2 regions of the Exiguobacterium sp. s6 genome follow, and region 1 is predicted to be linked to the other one. Evidence: predicted binding sites of a transcription regulator. Region 1 holds the regulator's gene; the other holds the start of a gene.

What was found. Region 1 encodes LexA, which represses DNA repair genes until DNA is damaged. Its sites were predicted from a motif close to CGAACATATGTTCG; they were not measured.
Region 2: a site for LexA is predicted at 2,036-2,049, ahead of KNP75_RS03915 (Y-family DNA polymerase). Genes of this name have one in related genera too.

The regions. Positions count from the first base shown of each region.
Region 1 covers NZ_JACSLN010000001.1:1,143,544-1,149,144, reverse strand. Annotated here, with positions in the region: gene KNP75_RS05940 (DUF896 domain-containing protein) at 1-212, opposite strand, end outside; gene KNP75_RS05935 (YneB family resolvase-like protein) at 273-917, opposite strand; gene KNP75_RS05930 (hypothetical protein) at 990-1,226, opposite strand; gene lexA (transcriptional repressor LexA) at 1,432-2,052, shown strand; gene KNP75_RS05920 (metal-binding protein) at 2,052-2,492, shown strand; gene KNP75_RS05915 (DNA alkylation repair protein) at 2,580-3,680, opposite strand; gene glnA (type I glutamate--ammonia ligase) at 3,851-5,191, opposite strand; gene KNP75_RS05905 (MerR family transcriptional regulator) at 5,238-5,601, opposite strand, start outside.
Region 2 covers NZ_JACSLN010000001.1:747,379-752,979, reverse strand. Annotated here, with positions in the region: gene KNP75_RS03920 (bifunctional 2',3'-cyclic-nucleotide 2'-phosphodiesterase/3'-nucleotidase) at 1-1,871, opposite strand, end outside; gene KNP75_RS03915 (Y-family DNA polymerase) at 2,068-3,363, shown strand; gene KNP75_RS03910 (YolD-like family protein) at 3,360-3,689, shown strand; gene KNP75_RS03905 (SulP family inorganic anion transporter) at 3,686-5,242, opposite strand; gene KNP75_RS03900 (phosphotransferase) at 5,401-5,601, opposite strand, start outside.

The DNA of each region.
Region 1 (5,601 bases):
TGCTCATCTTTTAATTTTTCAGGCGTTACGTCGTTTCCTTCCGGATCGACGACCTTCATTCCCATCATCTGTGATTTGAATGATTGGCGGAACGCTTGCAAATATTGTTGGCGCAGCGCTTGCTGCTCGTCCATCTCTTGTGGTGACAGACCATCTGTCTTTGCTTTGTTGGCGAGGAAATTGATTCGCTCCAACTGTTCAGGTGCTAGCATCGGGCTCGCCCCCTCTCTACTGAATTTGTCCTTCTACTGTACAAAATCAGCGAGCAGGAATCAAGTTTCTGGTACCGACACGTGCTCCAAGTAGCGCCGGTTCACGGTCGCTTTCGATACCTCATAACCAAAACCGCGGAGGGTGGCGGCAATTTCAGCGAACGTGAGTCCACGTTCACGCAATTGGACGATTTCTTCAATCGGAACTTCGATTCGGCTCCGGCCGCCCTGGTCATGGTGCTGGATATTCCGATGCGGATTAAATCCGTTCGCGACCGCCCGACGCATTCCGCGTGAAATTTTAGCGTTATGGATCTTGCGTTGATACTCTTCGACGACACTGACGATCTCGAGCACCATCTTCTCGGCGTCGGAGACGATATATTCATCGGACGACTGCATCGTCAACAAGCGCACGTTATGTTTCATGAGCGTATGCAAGATAGCGATTTTTGCATTTCCCCGTCCGAGACGGCTGTCGTCGCTCACGAGCACGGCATCGAGATCAGACGTCGAGACGTGCTCCAATAGATCGAGCAGTCCCGCCCGATTGACCTCATACCCGCTCTCTTGTTCACTGATCACATCGACAACCTCAGCATCAAGACGTCTCGCCATCTGCTTCAATTCGTCTGCCTGACGACTGAGCGACGTCTCTTGGGTGGACTTGTTCGTCGATACGCGACAATAAATGACGACTCGCATCGCGTCACTTCCTTTCTTTCCATTCGCCCTCTACGATACACAGGATGAAGGGATGTTCGCAATCAGAAACGATTATTCGGCGGCGAACCACGTCGTCTTGTCGTCTTTTTCCTCATCCCGTTTAGCGAGAATGTGCGCTTCGAGCGTCTCCGCCTCTTTTAAGGCGACTTCTTCTTCAATACTGTGTTCGACTTTTTGTTCGGTCACGACGATCGCTTCGTTGTCACGTAGCTCTCCGACCGCGAAAAATACGAACATACCGAGTGCCAACATGCCGACTAAGATGATTCCATTGATTGTGTCTCTCATAATCATTGCCTCCTGGGAATAAGAATACACGTTCTCGAGAACGTCTGTTCGTTTATCTGTTCTCATCATAAAACAAGAACTTCTGTTCGGTCAAGCAGAAAAAAACGAACGAATGTTTGTGCGCTCATGTGTTCTTGTGTTAAACTAAACCCATAAAGAATAGGATGCGTTCGCAGGTTATTCGACATAATCGAGGTGAAATCCATTGAAAAAAATGTCAGCAAGACAACAACAGATTCTTGATTTTATAAAAGCCGAGGTTCGGGCGAAAGGGTATCCCCCTTCGGTCCGCGAAATTGGCGAGGCTGTCGGGCTCGCATCGAGCTCGACTGTACACGGTCACTTGGACCGTCTTGAGAAGCGTGGATTGATTCGACGTGATAAGACGAAGCCACGCGCCATCGAGATTTTGGATGAAGAGATGTCCGTCGTCGAAGACCACGATGCCGTCATGTACGTGCCGGTCATCGGGAAAGTCACAGCCGGTACGCCGATCACGGCCATCGAGAACGTGGAAGAACACTTCCCGCTCCCGGCTCACGTCGTCGGTTCCGACAACGTCTACATGCTCTCTGTCTCAGGAGACTCGATGATTAACGCGGGGATCTTGGATGGGGACCGCGTCCTCGTCCGTCAACAGAACACGGCCGACAATGGAGAGATTGTCGTCGCCATGACGGATGAAGGTGAAGCGACCGTGAAGCGGATTTATAAAGAAGCTTCGAAAGTTCGCCTCCAGCCGGAGAACGACGAGCTCGAAGCGATGTATTTCGATAACGTGTCGATTTTAGGGAAGGTCATCGGTGTATACCGCACGATTCACTAATGGCTAGTGGCAAGACACATACCCGTACGAATCTCGTGGCAATCGGTGCTCTTGCGATTGCCACGCCTTTTATTGACATCGATGTTCCGACCGTGTTCCTGCTTGGCGCCCTCATCGGGACGTTCTGGCTCTCCCCGGATCTCGATTTGAAGTCGGACGCCTATTATCGATGGGGACCGCTTCGGGGCTTTTGGCTCCCTTATGTGAAGATTATGCCCCATCGGTCGTTATTCTCGCATTTTCCGCTCTTGAGCGATCTGATCCGGGTCATCTATCTCGGTTTCCCGCTCACGCTTCTGCTCACGGTCACGCCGTATGAGGAAACTGTCAGATCGTGGCTCGATTTGAACGGGGCAGCATGCTTCTTCGGACTCGTTTTCGCGACGACGCTACATACGACGCTCGACTATGCGTCCACGTTCTTCAAACGTGCGTTTTAACCAGATCGTTATGCTACACACCCAAAAAGGGCAACCCGTCTAAATAGACAGGGTTGCCCTTTTTTGAACCGTTTATTATATGGAAGTTCAATAACTTTTATGCAACATGACATGATGTTCAGCCACTTCTCGTCCATTTACCAACAAGACGACACGATGCTCCCCTGGATAATGCCGACGGGTCGTCAAATCTGACCAGTCGTGCACTCTGGTCGCTGCAAGTCGCGCACCCCCAGCGACGGTTCTATTCGCTAGCAGGAATGCTTTACGACTCGCTTTCCCGTTGGCCTTTATAAACTCAATCGCGTATTCGATACGAATATAAGCAGCATCCCCTGGACGAATGGACACATCGTACTGAATCTCGCACGCCTCCCCTATGCGGATCACGTTCGGATGTATAGAAATCGATGCGTCGACGGTTAAATTTGTTTCCTGCGTATAACCGAATATCGTTAACGCGTCAGGATGGGCTGACTTGATCAGTGTCCGGCATCCGTGCCTAATGATCCAATCGGTATGAGGATGCTCGCCCTGCCATCGTCGCGAGACTGCGAGTACAGCTTCTGGGTGATCTTTCGAGATATCGTTGAGGTTGTTAGCGACACTTTTTCTCACATATAATGATGGATCTTCTTTTAACAACTCTAGGATCTCCAACACTGGAGCTGGGTCTTCTTTGAACATCGGTAACGATTCCGCCCACGGAAGGCGAGGACGACAACCCTCACTCGCCAAACGCCGAACATGTTCGTTCGGATGAATGGCCCAAGCTGTCATTTGGTGCATCACACGCGTTGGTTCCCGCAATAAAAAAGACCTGATCGCAAATTCAGAAGACGACTTCTGTGTGAAGCGTTCGAGCGCTGACATCGAGCGTTCCCAATACCCTTCTGCCTGCCCATACACTGCTACAAAGTCCGGAAAAAATAAGTATGGAAAACCGATACAATCATCTGCAATTTCAACCAATACGTCCAAAGCTGATTCGTAATCCTGTGGCAAATACTGACCGAGTTTTATCGAAATACGTCGAGTACGCCCTTTGAGTGCCAACTCTTCCCACGATTCATCTATGATTGATGCGATAAAAGCCTGTACGTCAAATGACGGATACACGGTTTGAATACGTCGTCCAAATTCCAACAAAAAGGTCTCATCATACACGTCTTTTAATGGTGTTGCCACTTCTCGTCCCCCTATCCCATTCCATTACATTACATTTATAGTGATATACATTTTCTCTCATTACATTGATTAGTTGAAGCGAACTATAGAAAAAGAGTCCTGAATGAGCACTTCATACGAAGACTCGTTCAGGACTCTGATTTTAAAGGGAATATCCCTTATTAGTCGACTTAGTAGAGCGTCATGTACTGATCGCGTTCCCACTCTGTCACTTGCGTACGGAACATATCCCACTCGATTTCTTTCAACTCGAGGAAGTGCTCACCGATATGTTCACCGAGTGATTCCATGACGACTTTATCGGTACGGAGTACTTCGAGCGCGTCGAAGAGCGTAGCCGGAAGGTCGTCAATCCCGTTAGCAACACGTTCTGGCTTGTCCATGACGTAGATGTTGCTATCGATCGGCTTCGGAGCCGCCATATCTTTTTCGATGCCGTCAAGGCCAGACGCCAAGAGGGCAGACAACGCGAGGTATGGGTTCGCCGCCGGGTCGACCGAACGTACTTCGATACGTGTCGAGAGGCCACGGGCCGCAGGTACACGAACGAGTGGTGAACGGTTGCGCGCGCTCCATGCTACGTAGCAAGGTGCTTCGTAACCAGGAACGAGGCGCTTGTACGAGTTGACAGTCGGGTTACAGACAGCCGTGAACGCACGAGCGTGCTCGAGAATCCCTGCCGTGAAGGCGCGAGCCGTATCAGAAAGTTCCATTTCGCCGTTTGGATCGTAGAAGACGTTCGTGTCACCTTTGAAGAGCGACATGTTGGCGTGCATCCCTGAACCGTTGACACCGAAAAGTGGCTTCGGCATGAACGTCGCGTGAAGACCGTATTTCGCTGCGATCGTCTTGACGACGAGTTTGAACGTTTGGATGTTATCAGCCGTTGTGACCGCATCTGCGTATTTGAAATCGATCTCGTGCTGACCTGGTGCGACTTCGTGGTGTGATGCTTCGATTTCGAAGCCCATGTTTTCGAGCTCGATGACGATTTCTTTACGGCAGTTCTCGCCGAGGTCGACCGGTGCCAAGTCGAAGTAACCGCCTTGGTCGTTGAGTTCGAGTGTCGGTTGGCCGTTCAAGTCTTTCTTGAAGAGGAAGAACTCAGGCTCTGGTCCGACGTTGAATGCTGTGAAGCCGAGCTTTTGCATGCGCTCGAGGTTACGCTTCAAATTGCCGCGCGGGTCACCACTGAACGGTGTGCCGTCCGGGTTATAAATATCACAAATCAAGCGAGCGACTTTACCGCTGCCGTCTGTCCACGGGAAGACAACCCATGTATTGAGGTCTGGATAGAGGTACATGTCTGATTCCTCGATGCGTACGAACCCTTCGATTGAAGAGCCATCGAACATCATCTTGTTATCAAGTGCTTTGTCCAATTGGCTGATTGGTACCTCGACGTTTTTGATCGTACCGAGGATATCCGTGAATTGAAGACGAATAAAGCGTACGTCCTCTTCTTGTGCGATGCGTTTGATGTCTTCTTTCGTGAACGTTTTTCTGGCCATGGTGAAATGTCCCCTCTCACATTGTGTAATGGTTAGTGTACTGGCGTCATCGATAAAAACGTGACAGCTCACCTTGAATGAGCGACGTCTTATTGAAACGGCCAGCTTCTTGAAGCTGTGTTTTCAATAATTTGTGTAACTCTTGTTCAGAGATCTTCGGTGCTTCATCGACCGGTGCCTTTGGTGATTCGGCATCTTTGGCGTCCGTGTTGTCGAGCATATGACGAATCGCCGCCAAGTTGAAGCCTTGGTCGATAAAATCCTTGATCGTGAGTAGACGTTCGACATCATTAAAGGAATAGAGCCGTCGTTTCGATTCCGTCCGACTAGGCGAAATTAGACCCTGTTCTTCATAGTACCGAATCTGTCTACCTGTCAGCTGTGTCAAATCTTGAACGATTCCAATCGGA
Region 2 (5,601 bases), 400 kb from region 1:
AGACGTTTCGCGTCGGCGACGACTTTCCAGTTATCATCGGCCTTATAGTCGACGGCACCACGGCTTGCGATGATGTAGTCCGAGATGACGTTACGTGTCTCATAAGCTGAACGGTAGACAATGCTGTTGCCACCGCCGAGACCCGGGAACGAAGACGAACCCGCACGGTAGTTGTTCGTCGCGACCAAGAATTCTTGGTCGAGCGTGATGGCCTTCCCGTTATATTCGACGTTCTTTACACGGTTTGCCGAAGCATCCACCAGTTTACCGCCGGCATCAAACTTCGCAGGACTCGTCACGTCAATTTCATACGTCAAACCGTCAAGGATATCAAAATTGTAGCTACGGAACCCGAGATCGAGCAACGGTTCCCCATCCGCTTTCACTTGCTTGTAAGCTCCGGCGGACATCTCGAGCCAGTCCATGACATCTTGTCCCGTCACTTTGACGACTTCAAGCGTATTCGGGTAGACATACAAATCAGCCACGTTCTTCAGTGCGATTTGACCTTTCGGGATGTTCGTGTAATAACTAGCATCCGTTAACTCGCGACCACCCGCCTTGAACGGTGCACCAGCTGAGAGGAGCGGCAATCCTTTATATGGCGCAAGTTCCGGGTTCGTCTCGAGTTCTTTCTCGACGAACCATTTCTGCGCGTTCGTCACAAACTGGACCGATGAATCGTCACGGACGAGCGCGAAGTAACTTTGGATATCGTCTTGAATCTCCCCGACCGGTCGATTGATGTATTCAATCGTCGCTTGATGCTCCGCCTCAATGAGCGCTCGAATCTCCGGGTCGACCGGGGTGTTCGTTGTGATTGAATCAAGTTTGGCCGTCGCATCGAGGACACGCCATATTCCGTCAACCTGCTCAAGCTCAAAGTCAATGACACCTAAATCTTTTCCTTGGTTATTCGCCATGACGACGGGCTTCCCATTGATTGTCCCTTTCGTCATATCCACGTTCGGGAACGAGGCGAACATGCCTTTCGCATCCGGGAAGCGTCCATGTTGGTGACCGGTCATGACCATGTCGAGCCCTTCGATTTTCGTGAGCGCGTAGCCGACGTTCTCTTCTCCGTCTTCTTGTTGGTCGGCGAGCGTCGCACTTTCCCCAATTCCTGAGTGTGCGAGTGCAACGACGACGTCCGCTCCTCGTTCTTTCAACTTACGAACCGCTTCACGTGCCGACGGGATAATATCGTCTACCTTCACGCGGCCTTGCAGGTTCCCCGAATCCCACGACATGATTTTCGGTGGTACGACACCGAACACCCCGACGTTGATTGTATGTGTCTCCCCATCCGTATCCGTGACCGTCCGCTCAATGATTTGGACCTCTTGTCCGTCAACGTTGAACTTCGCGACAATCGGATTCCCGTCTACATCTTTAACGTTCGAGTTGACGAAGCGAAACTTACCTTTCGATCCTTCCATCGCATCATACAAGAACTCGAGTCCGAAATTGAACTCATGGTTGCCGAGTGTAACCGCATCGAACTCGAGCGCCGCCATCGCCTTGTACATCGGATGCTCGAACGTGCCCGGATTTCCTTGATGCACTTCACGCACGTAGTCCCCGAACGGCGTCCCTTGAAGCGTATCCCCGTTGTCGAACAGGAACGTGTTGTCAGCCCCTGCTTCCGCACGATGCTGTTTGATGAGCGTCGCGACTTTCGTCAAGCCGATTGTGTTGTCGACTTTGTCCTGAAAATAGTCGTAGTTCGTGATGTTCGTATGTAGGTCTGTCGTCTCCAAGAAGCGGAGCTTTACAACGTCCTCTGATGCGAGCACGTTCGGTGCGTGGAGTGGTAATGTCCCTGGTAATACGAGCGCTGTCGCAATCGTCCATTTCAAGGCTGTTTTCATGTTCATTTCCCCTTTTTCCAAAAATGTTCCAACATCTTTCACTATATCACCGGCTTGTAAACGCAACCATTACTTTTTGTAAATTAATTCTCAAATGTTCTATCCAATAATTTTTTTCGATTTCTATTTGAGACGGCGTGAGACCGTGATACGATGAGAAAAACAGAACGCTTGTTCGTGAAAAGGAGAGGTGGCTATGCGACGTCGGATTTTTTGTATCGACAGCGTCTCGTTCTACGCCAGTTGCGAGTGCGCCGCCCGCAAGTTGAACCCGTACAAGACAAAGCTCGTCGTCTTATCGAACCTGCAGGACCACGGTGCCCTCGTCCTCGCCGCGACGCCGCCGATGAAGCAGCTCGGCATCAAGACCGGCTCTAGACGGTTCCACATCGACCGGTTGCCGTGGCATGAGCGACGGCACGTCATCTACGCCGAGGCCAGGATGAGTCATTATTTGAACGTGTCCGTCCAAATCGTCCACATCTTGCATCAGTTCGCACCGCCTGAGGCGATCCGCGTCTACTCGGTCGACGAGACGCTCGTCGACTTGACCGGGACGGAGCGGCTGTTCGGGAACGATGCGCACGTCGCCCGCCTCATCCGCTCGACCGTGTTCCGCTATACCGGCATCCCGGTCACGATCGGCATCGGGCCGAACAACGTCCTCGCCAAGCTCGTCCTCGACCTGCATGGGAAGAAGACAGGTGTCGCCAGCTGTTTCCTCCACGACGTCGAGAAGTTGATCCACCCGGCCCCGATCGGCAAGATGTGGGGCGTGGGGGCGAAGATGGAAGTCCATCTCCGGCGGCTCGGCATCGAGACGATCGGTGACCTCGCCCGCTATCCGCTCGAGACGCTCCATGAGAAGTTCGGCGTCATCGGCGCCGAGCTGTGGCATCACGCCTGGGGCATCGATGAATCGCCGACGATCCTCCCGCCGAGCTCCCTGTTCGGGGCGAAACGGCAGCGGCCCCGGACGATTGGCCACGGCATCACGCTCATGAAGGACTATGCGACGTACGCGGCCATCCGGCTCGTCCTGCAGGCGATTGCGGTCGAGGTCGGGATGCGGACCCGGCAGGCCGGTCTCGTCGGCGGGAGCGTCCATCTTGGCGTCCGCTACACCCGGACGAGCGAGCGGCGCGGGTTCAGCAAACAAAAAAAGCTCGTCCGCTTCACAGCGGACGAGCGCGAGTTCTTGCCGGTGTTGTTAACGCTTTTCCTCGACGCGTGGGACGAGACGGAGGCGGTCCGTTACGTCTCGGTCGCCCTCGGCAAGCTCGAGCCTCGGAGTGACCACGTTCAGCTGTCGTTCTTCGAGGACGAGTGGGCCCGGGCACGCCGATTCGACTTCCTCGATCTCGTCGATAGCTTGAACGTCCGCTTCGGCCGCGGCACGATCCGGCCGGCGTCGAGTTTACTGAAAGACAGTCCGCTCCGGACGCGGCAACGCCTCATCGGCGGACATAAACAAGGAGGTGAATCGTCATGAGCCAGACCCGCTACAAAGACCGCGGTGAATTGAAATGGATCCCGTTCCTCATGCCCGAGCACGTGGCGCTGCTAAAGAAATATTACGCCCACGTCCAAAAGATTGAGCTGCCCGATTTGGATGAGCAGTTGCTCTATCTGTGGCAGACCGAGCTTGAACGCGCCATCCGTGAAGGTGATGCCGTCGAGCTGACGCTGTTCGATAACGGTATGACCCACGTCATGCGCGGTTATGTCCACGCCATCTATTATGCCGAGCGTGAAGTCGAGCTATTCGACACGGACGTGCGCCGCATCCCGTTCGGTCAGATTCTGTCCGTCCGTTAAGACGCGTCAATCGCTTCCTGCGTCGTTTCGAACGTGTCGACGTGATCGAGCACGCCATAATGCTTGAGCGTCTGGCGCACGGGTGCCGACAAGTGCGCGAAGACGACACGACGGTCGGCCGCTTTCAACTCTCGGACGACGCGGCGAATCTCTTCGACGGCCGTCACATCGATGACCGGACAACGGTGGAAGTTGAAGATGAACACGTCGGGCTCGTTATGGATATGATGCAACACGTGCTCGAACATCTCGATCGCCCCGAAGAAGAGCGGTCCCTCGACGCTGAAGACGACTTGACCGTCGCGCGTCACGTACCGTTCCGTCTGTTCGCGGACGTCGATCGTATCGGCCATCCGTTTCGCGAACAAGGCGAGCGCACAGATGACCCCGACCTCGACGGCGACGACGAGGTCGACGAACACGGTCAGCCCGAGCGTGATCAGCAGGACGAGCGATTCGGCCGACCGATGTTTGAGCATCTCGAAGACGTGGTGCCGCTCCGACATGTTCCAGGCGACGCGCATCAAGATCGGGGCGAGTGCGGCCAGTGGGACGTAACTCGCGAGCGGTGCCAACACGAGCACGGCGAGGAGCACCGTCAACCCGTGGATGACACCGGAACGGCGGCTGACGGCCCCGGCTTGAATGTTCGTCGCCGTCCGGGCGATGGCGCCGGTCGCCGGAATGCCGCCGAAGAACGGAACGACGACGTTGGCGAGTCCTTGCCCGAACAGTTCCTTGTCGGGGTTCATCTTCGTGCCGGCCATGCCATCCGCGACCGCACCCGACAACAGCGATTCGAGCGCCCCGAGGAAAGCGATCGCGAACGCCGACGGGAGCAGCGTCGCAATCAAATCGAGGTCGATTGCGAGCCAGTTGAACTCAGGCAGTCCGCTCGGGATACCGCCATAGGCGCTGCCGATTGTCGCGACTTCTCCTGGGACGACGAGACTGACGAACGTCGGCACGAGCATCGCCATCAATAACAGCGGCAATTTCACGGGCAGTTTCGGTACGAGCCAGAGCGTCAAGAAACCGATGGCGGCAATGAAGACAGGCCATAAGCTCGCTTCATGTAACGACGTCACGAGCTGAAGGAAGTTCTCGTGGAAGTGCGGCGCCTTCTCAAACGTGATGCCGAACAGTTCGTCGAGTTGGTCGACAAAGATGACGACGGCGATCCCGGCCGTGAACCCAATCGTGACAGCGCGCGGCATGAAGCGGATCAGTCGTCCGACACGGAGCACGCTCATGAGGAACAACAGGACCCCGGCGAGGAACGTCGTCACGAGCAACCCTTCATAGCCATGCGCGAGCATGACGCCCGAGACGATCGGGATGAAGGCGCCGGTCGGTCCGGCGATTTGGAACGTCGAGCCCCCGAACAGGCTGACGATAATCCCGGCGATGATGGCCGTGTACAGACCGTACACCGGTCCGACACCGGAGGCGATCGCGAACGCCATCGCGAGTGGCACGGCGACGACCCCAACGGTGATCCCGGCCGAGATGTCTTTCTGCCATCCTTGGCGTGATGTCATGAGGTTGTCCATTCTTGCATTCCTTCTTTCTATTCAGTCGAAAACGAGTTCAGTGTACGCCTGTCCCTGCCCTTTGTAAACGACTCTGGCGAAACGTTAACATAATCGACAAAACAAAAAGACGCATCGCGATGGATGCGTCGAAGAGTGACCGGGGTACAAAAACAAATTCATATTTCAGTCAATCGAGAGGTGGCGAACTGTTTCAGTGCGTCACATAATACGAACAGCCGGGTTGTGATGGCTTCCTTGCTTCCATAACGAATCGTATCCTCCCGTGTCAATTCTTCTTGAAGTAACAGCTGATGGTGAAGGTAAGCCGTCTCGAGTAATTGGAGCAACTGCTCTCCTCTTACTTCTCGAACAATCGA